2 regions of the Variovorax cryoconiti genome follow, and region 2 is predicted to be linked to the other one. Evidence: predicted binding sites of a transcription regulator. Region 2 holds the regulator's gene; the other holds the start of a gene.
The links. The regulator NrdR, encoded in region 2, represses ribonucleotide reductase genes. The targets are predictions, from matches to a motif close to CACNANATNTNGTG.
Positions count from the first base shown of each region.

Region 1: the regulator NrdR is predicted to act here: its motif matches at 3,840-3,853, upstream of ACSFA2_RS05480 (ribonucleoside-diphosphate reductase subunit alpha).

Region 1 covers NZ_JBPJZI010000002.1:146,403-153,979, forward strand. Annotated here, with positions in the region: gene ACSFA2_RS05475 (ribonucleotide-diphosphate reductase subunit beta) at 1-643, opposite strand, end outside; gene ACSFA2_RS05480 (ribonucleoside-diphosphate reductase subunit alpha) at 794-3,751, opposite strand; gene ampD (1,6-anhydro-N-acetylmuramyl-L-alanine amidase AmpD) at 4,106-4,705, opposite strand; gene ACSFA2_RS05490 (sigma-54-dependent transcriptional regulator) at 4,698-6,260, opposite strand; gene ACSFA2_RS05495 (two-component system sensor histidine kinase NtrB) at 6,265-7,577, opposite strand, start outside.
Region 2 covers NZ_JBPJZI010000006.1:41,891-49,467, reverse strand. Annotated here, with positions in the region: gene ACSFA2_RS16030 (lytic transglycosylase domain-containing protein) at 1-724, shown strand, start outside; ZMP/ZTP riboswitch at 768-894, shown strand; gene glyA (serine hydroxymethyltransferase) at 937-2,181, shown strand; gene nrdR (transcriptional regulator NrdR) at 2,203-2,646, shown strand; gene ACSFA2_RS16015 (GspH/FimT family pseudopilin) at 2,786-3,343, shown strand; gene pilV (type IV pilus modification protein PilV) at 3,337-3,888, shown strand; gene ACSFA2_RS16005 (PilW family protein) at 3,776-4,684, shown strand; gene ACSFA2_RS16000 (pilus assembly PilX family protein) at 4,681-5,400, shown strand; gene ACSFA2_RS15995 (pilus assembly protein) at 5,435-7,577, shown strand, end outside.

The sequences.
Region 1 (7,577 bases), on a different contig from region 2:
TGTTGCGAATGGAGGCGACCTCGTTGTACGCGTTGAAGATCTCGCTCTCATCCAGGCCGAGCGATTCGACGATGTACTGGTAGGCGTGCGTGTGGATCGCTTCCTCGAAGGCCTGGCGCAGCAGGAACTGGCGGCACTCGGGCGCCGTGATGTGGCGGTAGGTGCCCAGCACGATGTTGTTGGCGGCCAGCGAATCGGCGGTCACGAAGAAGCCGAGGTTGCGCTTGACGATGCGGCGCTCGTCTTCGGTCAGGCCGTTCGGGTCTTTCCACAACGCGATGTCGCGCGTCATGTTCACTTCCTGCGGCATCCAGTGGTTGGCGCAGGTGGCGAGGTACTTTTCCCAGGCCCACTTGTACTTGAACGGCACCAACTGGTTGACGTCGGTCTGGCCGTTGATGATGCGCTTGTCGGCAGCGTTCACGCGGCGCGCGACGGGTGCCGGCGCAGCTGGGCGAACCGGTGCCGATGCGCCGTCATCGAGCGTCGTGCGAGGCAGAGGCGTGGCGGCGGAGGCTGTTTGCGGCGTCGGGAATTCCATCGAGCGGGCGACCGATGCGCCGCTTTGCGATGGTGAGTGCTGCAATCCTTGTGGCATGTCCTTTGGCAAGGATGGCTTGACTTCTTCGTCCCAGGTCAACATAGAAAAATCCAATGCTCAAATTATGTGAGCAACGATGCGAGTTGCAAAGTGCAGCCTCACATCGCGCCCGAATTATCTCTTGCTTATGTTGTTCGCATGCATCGCATTTTGTCGGGCGATGCCGCGAATCACATTCGCATCACGCTGACATCACTGGCACGCTTCGCACGTCGGATCGTCGACACCGCAGAAAGCGATGTCGGTGGCAGGCATCGCATTGAGCTGCGCTTGCGCTGCAGCAGCGGCGGCTTCGATCGCGCTCATCTTCGGCGCATCGTTGCTGCCGCCCGAGGACACGGCGTTGAGCCGGCCCGATTGCACGGTCGACTTCTCGGCGTGCGTCGCGCTCTGCGTGCGCAGGTAGTAGGTGGTCTTCAGACCGCGCAGCCAGGCGAGCTTGTAGGTGTCGTCCAGCTTCTTGCCCGAGGCACCCGCCATGTAGATGTTCAGCGACTGCGCCTGGTCGATCCACTTCTGGCGACGTGCGGCGGCTTCCACCAGCCAGGTCGTCTCGACTTCGAACGCGGTGGCGTAGAGCGCCTTCACGTCCTGCGGCACGCGGTCGATGGGGCGCAGCGAACCGTCGAAGTGCTTCAGGTCCATCACCATCACGTCGTCCCACAGGCCCAGGCGCTTGAGGTCGCGCACCAGGTAGTGGTTGATGACGGTGAACTCGCCTGACAGGTTCGACTTGACCGACAGGTTGCCGAAGCAGGGTTCGATCGAGGCGTCGACGCCGATGATGTTCGAGATGGTCGCCGTTGGTGCGATCGCCACGCAGTTGGAGTTGCGCATGCCCTGGGTCTTGATCTTCTGGCGCAGTGCGTCCCAGTCGAGCGTGGACGAGCGGTCGACCTCGACGTAGCCGCCGCGTGCCTTCTCGAGCAGGTCGAGCGTGTCGATCGGCAGGATGCCCTTGTCCCACAGCGAGCCCTTGTAGCTCGAGTACTTGCCGCGCTCACGGGCCAGGTCGGCCGATGCCGAGTAGGCGTGGTAGCAGATGGCTTCCATCGACTCGTCGGCGAACTGCACGGCTTCTTGCGAGGCGTAGGGAATGCGCAGTTCGTACAGCGCGTCCTGGAAGCCCATCAGGCCCAGGCCGACCGGACGGTGGCGCAGGTTCGAGTCGCGCGCCTTCTTGACCGCGTAGTAGTTGATGTCGATCACGTTGTCGAGCATGCGCATCGCGGTCGAGATCGTCTTCTTGAGCTTTTCCTGGTCGAGCACCTTGGAGGCGACGCCGTTGGCGTCGCGTGCGCCGTCCTTCAAGTGATTGATCAGGTTGACCGAGCCCAGGTTGCACACCGCGGTCTCGGTGTCGCTGGTGTTCAGCGTGATCTCGGTGCACAGGTTCGACGAGTGGACGACGCCAGCGTGCTGCTGCGGCGAGCGCACGTTGCAGGCGTCCTTGAACGTGATCCACGGGTGGCCGGTCTCGAACAGCATCGTGAGCATCTTGCGCCACAGGTCGGCCGCAGGCAGCGTGCGCGAAGGCTTGATCTCGCCGCGCAGCGCCTTCTCTTCGTAGGCGACGTAGGCCTTTTCGAAGTCGGCGCCGAAGAGGTCGTGCAGGTCGGGCACGTTGTTGGGCGAGAACAGCGTCCAGGTGCCCTTTTCCATCACGCGGCGCATGAAGAGGTCGGGAATCCAGTTGGCGGTGTTCATGTCGTGCGTGCGGCGGCGGTCGTCGCCGGTGTTCTTGCGCAGCTCCAGGAACTCCTCGATGTCGAGGTGCCAGGTTTCCAGGTACGTGCAGACGGCGCCCTTGCGCTTGCCGCCCTGGTTCACGGCCACGGCCGTGTCGTTCACGACCTTCAGGAACGGCACGACGCCTTGCGATTCGCCGTTGGTGCCCTTGATGTGGCTGCCGAGGGCGCGCACGCGGGTCCAGTCGTTGCCCAGACCGCCGGCGAACTTCGACAGCAGCGCGTTTTCCTTGATCGACTCGTAGATGCCATCGAGGTCGTCGGGCACGGTCGTGAGGTAGCAGCTCGACAGCTGCGAGCGCAGCGTGCCGGCGTTGAACAGCGTGGGCGTGCTCGACATGAAGTCGAAGGACGAGAGCACTTCGTAGAACTCGATGGCGCGCGCTTCGCGGTCGATCTCGCCCAGCGACAGGCCCATGGCCACGCGCATGAAGAAGGCCTGCGGCAATTCGATGCGCGCCTTGCGCACATGCAGGAAGTAACGGTCGTACAGGGTCTGCAGGCCGAGGTAGTCGAACTGGTTGTCGCGTTCGGCCTTCAGGGCGGCGCCCAGACGCGGCAGGTCGAACTGCAGCAGCTTCTCGTCGAGCAGGTCGTTGTCGACGCCCTTCTTGATGAACTGCGGGAAGTAGTCGACATAGGCTTGCGAGCGCTCGGCGGGCATCACTTCGCGGCCGATGATCTCCTTGAAGATCGTGTGCAGCAGCAGGCGCGCGGTCGCGAAGGTGTAGTCCGGATCTTTTTCGATCAGCGTGCGGGCAGCCAGGATCGAGGCCTTGTACACCTCGTCGAGCGGCACGCCGTCGTACAGGTTGCGCATCGTCTCGGCCTGGATCGGCGCGGCCGTGATGCTGTCGCCCAGACCTTCGCAGGCGGATTCGATCAGGCCTTTGAGCTCGTTCAGGTCGAGTGCCACGCGTTCGCCGCGGTCGAGCACATGCAGCGTGGGTGCGACGGGCGCGTCCTGCGCGCCTTGCTTGGAACGCTCCTGCGTGCGGCGCTCGCGGTACAGCACATACGCACGGGCGATCTCGTGGTGCCCTCCGCGCATCAGGCCGAGCTCGACCTGGTCCTGCACGTCTTCGATGTGGAAGGTGCCGCCGCCCGGACGCGAACGCACCATGGCGCGCACCACGGCCTGCGTCAGCGTGTCGACCGTCTCGCGCACGCTGGCCGATGCCGCGCCTTGCGTGCCGTGCACCGCGAGGAAGGCCTTCATCATCGCGATGGCGATCTTGTTGGGCTCGAAGGGCACCACGGCGCCGTTGCGGCGGATGATCTGGTAGTGCGCGAGCGCGCTGCCGGCAGGCGAGCCGGCGCTGTCGCGGGCCGCCGCGCTGGCGGTGGGCGAGGGGGTCGTTGTGCGAGAGGTGGTGGACGGGGTGTTCAGAGCTGTTTGCATTCGGTCCTCGGTTGGCAAATTCTTGTTGGGGGCGCGTGGCGGAAGCGGCGTCCGGCGCGGTCGACCGGGGTATATCGGTCGGGCAGCACACTATATCTAGTGTGTGAGGGGGTCACAATCACTAGATGTAGTGTTTTTCACGAAGATCAAGGTCCGTGAAAAATGTCACACAGGGCCCAGAGCCCAGCGCATGCCGCATGGTGACTGCGTTAGTCTGAACGAAGCCAGCAGCGACGCACTTTTCCAGCCTGTTTGGGCTTGAAAGCCGCATGGTTGCTGGGCGGCGGCCGGTGGCGCCGCGCCGCGCGCCGGTCGACCGGCTAGCCATCGGATGCCGTGCCTCGATTGAAATTTTTAGCGGCGCGCTGTCTGCGGCGGAAACATCGTGCTTGGCCACCCGGTGTCGGCCTGCAGGCGCGCCCATCGAAAGCCTGCGCCCGGGTCGTGCTTGCGTCCTGGCGCGATGTGCTCGTGGCCGGCGACGAAGCCGATGGGATAGCGCTGCGCGATCGCCGGACAAAGCGCGGCGAGGGTGGCGTACTGCGCCGCTTCGAACGTCTGGCCTTCCAGGCCTTCGAGTTCGATGCCGACAGAGTCGTCGTTGCAGTTGCCGCGGCCACGCCAGGCCGATGCGCCGGCGTGCCAGGCGCGCGCGTCGCAGCTCACGAACTGCCAGAGCGCGCCGTCGCGCCGCACATAGAAGTGCGAAGAGACTTCGGCACCGCGGATCTGCTGGAAGTACGGATGCGCATCCCAGTCGAGCTGGTTGGTGAAGAGTCGCTGCACCTCGTCGCCGCCATACCGGCCGGGCGGCAGGCTGATGGAATGCAACACGATCAGGTCGATGTGCGCGCCCGGCGGCCGCGGGCCGAAATTCGGTGAGGGCAGAAGGTTCGCGTTGCGCAGCCAGCCATCCTGCCAGAGGCCTGACGTCGCCTTGCCGGCGTCACTCATCGCCACCGGCATCGTCGTTGCCGTTGGGCGTGCCGATGCCCAGCCGCGCGATGCGGTAGCGGATCTGCCGCAGGCTCAGGCCGAGCCGCGCGGCCGCGGCGGTGCGGTTGAAGCCGCTCTCGCGCAGGGCACGCACGAGGATCTCGCGCTCCTGCTGGTCGAGGTAGGTCTGCAGGTCGGCGGGCACGGCCTGTGGCGCGTCCACGCTCACGGGCATGGGGGCGGCTGCCAAGGGCGCGGCTGGTGGCGGCGGTGGGGCCGGGGGCGGCACAGCGATCGACATCGGCGCGAAGTCGGATATGCCGGACAGGCGCTCGAGCGGCGCGATGTTGCTCGGCTCGAAGTCCAGGTGCAGTTCGTCGCCGTCGTTGAGCGCCACCGCGCGGTGCAACAGGTTCTCGAGCTCGCGCACATTGCCCTGCAGCGGGTGGGCGGCCAGGCTGTCGATCACTGCCGGCGACAGCACCGGCACGTCCATGCCGGCGTCGTGCGCGATGCGCGCGAGCAGCGCGGCACACAGCGCGGGCAGGTCTTCGCGCCGGTCGCGCAGGGCCGGCACGGCGATCTCGATCACGTTGAGCCGGTAGAACAGATCCTGGCGGAAGCGGCCTGCCTGCACCTCGGCCTGCAGATCCTTGTGGGTGGCGCTGACGATCCGCACGTCGACCGCGTCTTCCTGCGTCGAGCCGATCGGCCGCACGCTGCGTTCCTGGATGGCGCGCAGCAGCTTCGATTGCATCGCCAGCGGCAGGTCGCCGATCTCGTCGAGGAACAGCGTGCCGCCGCGGGCTGCCTGGAAATAGCCGTCGCGGTCCGCCGCCGAGCCGGTGTACGAGCCCTTGCGCGCGCCGAAGAACTCGGCCTCGAGCAGGTTCTCCGGAATGGCGCCGCAGTTGACGGCGATGAAAGGGCCGTCGCTGCGCTGGCTGCAGGCATGCACCGCGCGCGCGACCAGTTCCTTGCCGGTGCCCGATTCGCCGCGCACCAGCACCGGCGCCATGCCGCGCGCCACCTTGGCGATGCGCGACTTGACCAGGCGCATCGGCTCGGAGTCGCCGACCAGCCGGGCCAGTGCAGCGTTGCCGTTGCCGCCGACGGTCGATTCGATGCCGCGTGTGGGATCGACGGTGCCGGTGGACGGCACATGGGGGCGTGCCGACGCGAGCTGCGCTTGCACCGCCGACGCCACGACCCCGCGGAACTGCTTCAGGTCGACTGGCTTGGTGAGGTAGTCGAAGGCACCGGCCTTCAGCGCCTCGACCGCGTTCTCGGCGGAGCCATAGGCGGTCATCACGATGCAGCGCTCGCTGCGCTGCTCGCGGTGAATGCGCTGGAGGATCTCCATGCCGAGCCCGTCGGGCAGGCGCATGTCGGTGATGACCACGTCGAAGCGTTCGGCCTGCAGGTGCTTTTCCGCATCGGCCACGCTGCCGGCGGCTTCGACACGGTAGCCCTCGCGCAGCAGCGTCAGTTCGTACAGGGTGCGCAGGTCGGGCTCGTCGTCGACGACCAGGATCTGTGCAATGCGCGGTGCGGACGGGTTGGGAGTGCTCACGGCGTTATTGTGTCAGCCGGCCTTCTGCGGCCGCGAAGTGGACGAAGAAGGCGTTGCCTTCCGGGCTGCCGCGCGCGACGAGGCAGCGCTCGTAGCCCATGGTGGCGCCGTGCCGCTCGCAGAGTTCGCGGCACAGGAAGAGACCGAGGCCGCTCGAGCGGCTTTCCGACGAGAAGAAGGGCTCGAACAGGTGCCGCTGCACCGCGGGGTCGAGCGGTGCGCCGTCGCTCCACACCTGCAGGCTGGCGCGCCCGGCCGTGCCGCTGCGCGTGTGGACCTGGATGGCGCCATCGCGTGCGCTGGCGTAGCGTGCCGCGTTGTCCAGCAGGTTCACCAGGATGCGGCGCAGGTGCTCGACGTCGAAGCGCACGTCGACCGCGCCGGCTTCCAGCACCACCTGCACGCCGCGGCGCGTCTGCTGCACCCATTCGTCGACCAGCGTGCGCACCGTCGGGTCGAGCGACAACTGCTCGTCCAGCGGCAGCACGCGCTGCTGGCGCGCACGGGCCACGTCGAGCACGTCATCGACGATGCGCGCCAGCCGTAGCGCGTTCTGCTCGACCATCGCGGTGAGCTGGCGGTGCGCCGGGTCGGTCAGGTCTTCGCTGAGCAGCGCACTGGCCTGCGTGATCGCCGCCAGCGGGTTGCGGATCTCGTGCGCCACCGCCGCCGACATGCGGCCCATCGCCGCCAGCTTCTCGGTGCGGATGCGGGCCTCGAGCTCGCGCAGGTCCTGCAGGAACATCACGCACAGGCTGTCGTTGCGCCGGTCGCTGGACGGCGTGAGGCGCGTGCGCACCCGCACCTCGCGTGCCGGCCCCTGGGCCTGCGCCACGGGCAGTTCGCGCGATTGCGCGGCACGTCGCGAGAAGGTGCGCCCCGCGAGCGCGGCCAGCGGGCGCCAGGCCGGCTGCGACGCCAGCACGAAGGGCGGCGTCATCGACGCCAGGCCGTGCCCGAGGATCACGTCGGCCGCCGGGTTGGCGGCATGCACCCGGCCGTCGGCGTCGATCACCAGCACGCCTTCGCTCAGCGTCTCGATCACCAGGTCGTTGACCTGCGCATGCATCTGCGCCGCACTGCGTCCGCGCTGCGCCAGCGCCTCTTCGCGCGCCAGGCGCCGCGCGAGTTCGTGCGCCAGCAGCGCCACCACGAACAGGCCGGTGCCGGTGAGCGCCGCCTGCACGAAGCGCGCGCTGGCGTCGCCCGACGAATCGATCCAGCGCCAGCTCGCGTCGGCCAGCAGCAGCAGCGTGACGGCCGCGCTGGTGCCCAGGCCCACGGTGACCGTGCCCAGCACCGCGCCCATCAGCACCG
Region 2 (7,577 bases):
GGCCCTGGCCGCACGCCCGGACCTGCGTGCCACCGGTGAAACACAACTCGCCACCTGGCTCGAGTCGCGCAAGCCCGCGCCGGAAGCCACGGCGCTGACGCCCAATGCCATCGACCGCACCACGGCCGCGAGCCCGCTCGACCTGCCCAAGCAGCAAGCCGCCGTGGCTTACTGGCTTAGCAAGAAGTACCGGGTGGCTGCGGAGCCTCTGAGCGTTCTGGTGGCAGAAGCCTATGAACTCGGCAAGCGCACCAAGCTCGACCCGACGCTGATCCTCGCGATCATGGCGGTGGAATCGAGCTTCAACCCGTTCGCGCAAAGCCACGTCGGTGCCCAGGGCCTGATGCAGGTGATGACGCGGATCCACGAAGACAAGTACGAAAGCGCGGGTGGCACGCTCACGGCTTTCGACCCGGTGACCAACATGCGCGTCGGTGTGAAGGTGCTGCAGGAATGCATCGCCCGCGCCGGCTCGCTCGAAGCCGGTCTGCGCTACTACGTGGGCGCCGCCAACCTCGATGACGACGGTGGCTACGCCGCCAAGGTGATGGCCGAACATGCGCGCCTGGTCCAGGTCGCTGGCGGCAAGGCACCGCCGGTCGCCCCGCCGGCGCTGCGTGCACAGGCGCCGCAGAGCCAGACCGTGCCGGTGGTCGCACCGGCCAAGCCGGATGGGGCGACCGTGGCGCCGCCGGAAAAGGTGGCCCTGCTGGCGGACTCCTGATCGACCCTGCGCATCGCCGGGGGCATGGCCCCTCGGCTACACTCGCCGGGTACGCGACTGGCGATAGGCGCCGCGCCCTTTCGGGGCCGACGGCGCTGACGTGGACTACCACTGGGAAGCGTACCGCCCGGCAACCACCGGGCGATCAGCCGTTCGCCTGGGCAGCCCTTGTTTGATTGAAGAACAAGGACCACCGTCTTCAAAGGACTGCCATGTACCACCGCGACATCCTGGTCGAACAGACCGATCCCGAAATCTGGGCGGCCATCCAGGCCGAGAACGCCCGCCAGGAACACCACATCGAGCTGATCGCGAGCGAAAACTACGCCTCGCCGGCCGTCATGCAGGCCCAGGGCTCGCAACTCACCAACAAGTACGCCGAGGGCTACCCCGGCAAGCGCTATTACGGCGGTTGCGAATTCGTCGACATCGCCGAGCAACTGGCGATCGACCGCGTCAAGCAGATCTTCGGTGCCGACGCCGCCAACGTGCAGCCGCATTGCGGTGCCTCGGCCAACGAAGCCGTCATGCTCGCCTTCCTGAAGCCAGGCGACACCATCATGGGCATGAGCCTGGCCGAAGGCGGCCACCTCACGCACGGCATGCCGCTCAACATGAGCGGCAAGTGGTTCAACGTGGTGAGCTACGGCCTGGATGCGAACGAAGCCATCGACTACGACGCGATGGAGCGCAAGGCGCATGAATCCATGCCCAAGCTGATCATCGCGGGCGCCTCGGCCTACTCGCTGCGCATCGACTTCGAGCGCTTTGCCAAGGTGGCCAAGGACGTCGGCGCGATCTTCATGGTCGACATCGCCCACTACGCCGGCCTGGTGGCAGCGGGTGTGTACCCGAACCCGGTCCCCTATGCGGACGTGGTGACCTCCACGACGCACAAGAGCCTGCGCGGCCCGCGTGGCGGCATCATCCTGATGAAGTCGCAGCACGAGAAGGCGATCAACAGCGCGATCTTCCCCGGCCTGCAGGGCGGCCCGCTGATGCACGTGATCGCCGCCAAGGCCGTGGCCTTCAAGGAGGCGATGGCGCCGGAGTTCAAGGCGTACCAACAGCAGGTCGTGAAGAACGCGCAGATCGTCGCCGAGACGTTGACGCAGCGCGGCTTGCGCATCGTGAGCGGCCGCACCGAAAGCCACGTCATGCTGGTCGACCTGCGTTCCAAGGGCATCACCGGCAAGGAAGCCGAGGCCGTGCTGGGCAGCGCCCACATGACCATCAACAAGAACGCGATCCCGAACGATCCCGAGAAGCCAATGGTCACCAGCGGCGTGCGCATCGGCACGCCGGCCCTGACCACCCGGGGCTTCAAGGACGAGGAGGCCCGCGCCACCGCTCACCTGGTGGCCGACGTGCTCGACAACCCGCGCGACGCAGCCAACATCGAAGCCGTGCGCGCCAAGGTGCATGCGCTGACGAGCCGCTTCCCGGTCTACCGCTGATCACGAAGGCCTGACCGCAGCATGAAGTGCCCTTTCTGCGGTCATGCCGAAACGCAGGTCGTCGAGACCCGCGTCTCGGAAGACGGCGACTTCGTCCGCCGCCGCCGCCAGTGCGGTGACTGCGAAAAGCGCTTCACCACCTACGAACGACCGGACGTCAACTTTCCGGTGGTGGTCAAGAAGGATGGCAGCCGTGCCGACTTCGACTCGACCAAGGTACGCGCCTCGATGATGCTGGCCCTGCGCAAGCGGCCGGTCAGCATCGAGCAGATCGACGGCGCCCTCTTTCGCATCGAGCAGAAGCTGCTGTCCAGCGGCCTGCGAGAAATTGAGTCGACCAAGGTCGGCGAACTCGTCATGCGGGAGTTGAAGAAGCTGGACAAGGTCGCCTACGTTCGCTTTGCGTCGGTGTACCGCAGCTTCGAGGACGTGGACGAATTCAGGCAGTTGCTGCGAGACATTTAATCCACATCTGTCAAAATCAATTCGCAATCCTGCCAAAACGTTACGCAATAAGAATTGAACGCCTTTCATCGGTTTATTTAAACCGTTGAGCCAGGTGGCGGCCTGAGTCATTGATCCTGCGTATAGCATGCGCCGGATCATGCGACCCAAAGAAGCTCTCCGTCCGTTTCAATCCACGTCACGCAAGATGGGTGGATTCACGGCCGTGGAGCTCATGGTCGTCATTGCGATCGTCGCAATTCTCGGCGCTCTCGCGGCACCGAGTTTTTCAGACGTCGTGAGCCGTTATCGGGTACGGCGTGCGGCAGAAGACCTCTCTCGCACGCTGTCGCTGGCCCGCACCGAGGCAATTCGCCGCGGCGGGCGCATCCTGGTAGTGCCCATCCCATCCATTCCCAATAGTTGCATTGGCGGAAGCAATGGCGCCTGGAATTGCGGTTGGATGATCGTTTCTGACGCCAATGGCAATAATTCGTTCGACACCGGCGATACGATCATCCAGACCTCAAATAGGCCTACAGGTGTGTCGGCTACCTCCAGCAAGAACGTCGTTGTGCTTGACGGCTGGGGACAGATCAATGGACTCGGCGCGTACTCCTTTCAACTGGGCGACTCATCCGACCCCCTGCGCTTTTCGTTGAAAATCTGCGTTAATTCTGGGGGTCGAATTAGAACAGCCGAGGGAACACAATGTTGAGCTCGAACCCATCGCGGCAGCGAGGTATTACGTTGCTGGAGTCGCTTGTTTCGATCGCCATCCTTGCGGTTGCGGTATTAGGAATGCTCGGCGTTCAATTGCGTCTGCTCGCCGAGACACAAACCGGTGTCCGACGGGGTCAGGCAGTTCGGCTGATCGAGGATTTCTCCGAGCGAATCAAGACAAACCCAGGCAGCTACTCGCAAATTGGCGCGTATGTCAGCGGCTTCACGGCTACGGTTCCGCAACCCACGGTTGATTGCTCGACGACAAGTTGCGTTCCTGAAGAGCTTGCTCACTGGGACCTTGCGAAGTGGAAAGCAAATGTCGCCCAAATACTCCCGCTGGGCCAGGCAAACCTCTTCCTATCGACCGATGAGGCAACTTCGAGCAATCGCCGACAACTCGGAATCATCGTGGCATGGAAAAAGAATGAAGCCAGCGATTCGGACGACTACAAAACACCCTTTCTTCCAAGTGCCGTGGTCGAGGGTATCGAGTGCCCCGCAACGCATCTTTGCCATTTGGTCTATGTGCAACCGTAAAACATTGCCGACCGCGAGGGTGGCGACTCTCCCACGCCATTCGAGACCGACGCGACAGCTTGGCCTGACGCTGATCGAGCTGTTGGTTGGAATCGCCTTGGGATTACTGGTGATCGCGGCAGCGATCGGGACGTTGACCGTCTCGCACACCACCGCGGGGACGGTGGGCGACATTGCTCAATTGCAGCAACAAGGCTCCTATGCTTTGCGCGTGATTGGTCTCCAGCTGCGCCAAGCCGGGTCTCAAGAGCCGCAGAGAAGCGACACAAACGGACTTTATTCATTCGATGCCACTTATGCGGGAATCGATAGCGAAGGCGTTTCCGTGAAAGGTACGGATGGTGCGGACGGAGACCGGCTGTCCGTGAGCAACTTCTCTTCACCAAGCTTGGCGAATACACAGCGTCGGAGTTGTCTCGGCAGCGTAGTTAATGCGAACACCACGATGGATGCAACATTCAAACGCAAGGCGTCGAGCAATGAACTCTTATGTGTCACCACAGTGCCAAGCGGCGAAACACAAGCTATTGCAACGAATGTGACGGATTTTCAAGTGGCGTATCGGGTGAGGTCGGCCTCGGGAACCCGAATCATGACCGCGGAAAACGTGGAGGGAGGAAACCTCTGGAATTCAGTCAGCGGCATCGAGGTCTGCATTGAATTGAAAGGCGATCAACGAATGCCGGACATCGCCGCAACCTACACGAACTGCAAAAACGAAAGCACTGCCCGCGGTGATAAGTTGCGAATCGTTTTCCGAAACACATTTGATATCAGAGCTGGCGTTCTCCCATGAAATATAAAGCCATTTCTTCGATTCAGAACCAGAGGGGGATTTCTCTTTTCGTGGTTTTGGTGATGGTGCTCTTGACAACGCTGCTGGTGCTCTGGAGCTCCAGAACGGCGCTTCTGAATGAACTGATTTCCGGCGTCGACAGCGACTACCAGCGCGCACTCGAGGCGGCTCAGGCCATGGCCAAAGATGCCGAACTCGATATCAAGGGGTCGAGCACTTCAGGCGCGCCCTGCTCCAGCACACACTGCAGGGAATTCGGCGTCATCGACGTGGCGGCCAATAAGGCGTTTTTTCCCGCCGACATGAATGAGTATTGGGACATGGACGCATTGTTGAGAAGCAGCGAGCCCCCATGCGTTGCAGCAGTCTGCGTTCCTGGAGCGAACGCAACCTTCGAAGTCAATGAGTTCTGGCGAAACACCACGAATTTGGCCGCCATGAAAACCAAAGCAGCCACTTACGGGCAGTTCACCGGCGCCGAGACTGGGAGCGCCAGCAACCCTCTGCTCGTTCCGAGCCGTAACAAGGCGTGGTACTGGGTTGAGCTGCTTCCCTACGACTACTCGGCAAGCACCCGCGGAGGTGCGGCAAAAAGCCTCGCGCCAGACGATACGACCCCGCTGGTCTATCGAATCACGGCCATCGCGGAAGGCGTTCGCCCGCAAACACAAGCGGTAGTCCAGACGATTTTTGTCTGGAAACGTCTCAACTCCTGAGTCGCAGTCAGGGACACAAAACAGGAGGATCACCATGCAGTCAACCCCGACCTTCAAACGGTCAGCGCTCAGCTTGCTTGCGGCAGCACTGGCTGCGCCGCTGGCCACGCTTGCCGCACCGCTCACCCTGAGCACGGCTCCGGCCGGAACCAAGTTCAAGCCCGCCGCGCCAAATGTCATCGTTTCCGTCGACGATTCGGGCAGCATGGGGCTCAGCGGAATGGCAACCCTCAGGGACGCTCTGCGCGACACCTTCAGTGCAACCAACATTCCCGACGGCGAGATTCGATTGGCATGGCAAGCGATGTCGGGGTGCTTCCGAATACCAAGCGGTGGCGACTGCAAAAACGAGAACGAACTGCGCGTTCTCGATGGCGCGCAACGTCGACGGTTCATGACATGGGTCGACACGCTCACCGTTCGAAGCGGGACGCCCTCTCATCGAATGCTCTTCAACGCTGGTGAGTACTTGAAGTCAGTACCGGGCTTGAATAGCCCGTGGGCCAGCATCCCGGGAGAGCGCCAGGAACCCATGCTCAGCTGTCGAAAGGCCTACAACCTGTTCATGACCGACGGTGGGTGGAACAGCCCTTTCGGAAATGGCAACGGCGGTCCGAACGACAGCGCGCCATGGAACGCGTCAGACCCTGCAGCGGCAAGTGCGATCGGCAATGCAGATGGCACCCGACGTACGCTCGGTGACGGAAGCACGGTTTACGACCCGGCCGCAGAGGCAACTCGGGTGTACCGAGACGACTTCGGAGGCACCCTCTTCGGGAGCACGTACGGCACGGTGCCGTTGCCAACACTGTCCGACCTTGCGTTTCACTACTGGGCCACCGACTTACAGCCGGGCATTGCGAACGACGTCGCGCCGAAGGTGGTCCGCAAGGGAGAGCAAAGTTTCACGAGCGGAAGTTCCGCGACGTCGCTTCCCGAGTTCTGGAACCCGCGCAACGACCCCGCCACCTGGCAGCACATGACGACCTACACGGTCGGCTTCAATGCAGCCGCCAACTGGAACGGCACCGCTGCGGTGCCGAAGTTCGGCACGGATACCTGGACGGGGGACAGCTATGAAGGGCTTGTCACTGGCACTGCGGCATGGACCGACGCCATCACCGCCAACGAAACAACGCGCATGCCGGAGTTGTGGCACATGGCACTCAACAGCCGTGGCAAATTCGTGCCTGCCCCGACGGCAACGTCGTTGTCCGCCGCCTTCAAGGACATCTTGAACGACATCCAGGCGGACAGATCAACGCCGATCACTTCGGTCGCAGGAAGTTCGTCGTCCTCCCGCGTCGGGTCCAGCCTTTTTGCAAGCAGCTATACGGGGACGGACTGGAGTGGACAGGTCCGAGGCTTTGGCGTGAACGCCGGCGCGACGACCGTCACCGAGGGCCTCTGGGGCCAAACAGTGGCCACGTCAGGCAGTCCGGCCGTGCCGCACACGACCGCGACCTTGATGGACGCCGAATCGGCGGACTGGCCGTCGCAACGACTGGTTCTGTCGTCCAAAACAACGGCCGCAGGAACCGGTGCCCCGTCGACCGCTGGCATCGCGTGGTCCTGGGCGAACCTTTCCCCCGAGCAGCAGACTGCGCTTGCAACCGTCGATGGCGTGGTGGACACCAGCCCGACGGCCGTCGACACAGCCCAGTCGAGACTCTCCTACCTCCGCGGTGACCGAACGCTCGAACAGGGGCACACGCCCGCGGGACCGTTCCGTACCCGTGGCTCCCGGCACGGAGACATCGTCAACTCGCAGATCTGGTACACGGCGGGACGGCCAGCTGCCGGGTATGGCCAAGATGGGTACACCACCTTCCGCGCCGACAACGCATCGCGTGCGTCCATGGTCTACGTCGGGGCGAACGACGGCATGCTTCATGGGTTCAACGCCGCCACAGGGCGCGAGCTGATGGCGTACGTTCCCGAAGGTGTTCATAGCGCACTGTCGCAACTGACAAAGCCGAACTACCAGCACCGCTATTTCGTCGACGGCTCGCCGTTCACTGCGGACATCTACACGGGCGCCAGCACAAAGTGGCGGACCTATTTGGCTGGCTTTCCTGGGATGGGCGGAAAGGGCTACTTCGTTCTCGACGTCACGACACCGAGCACCTTTTCCACCACTGCCGCGAGCGAGCTGGTTGTCTTGGACAAGACCGGCG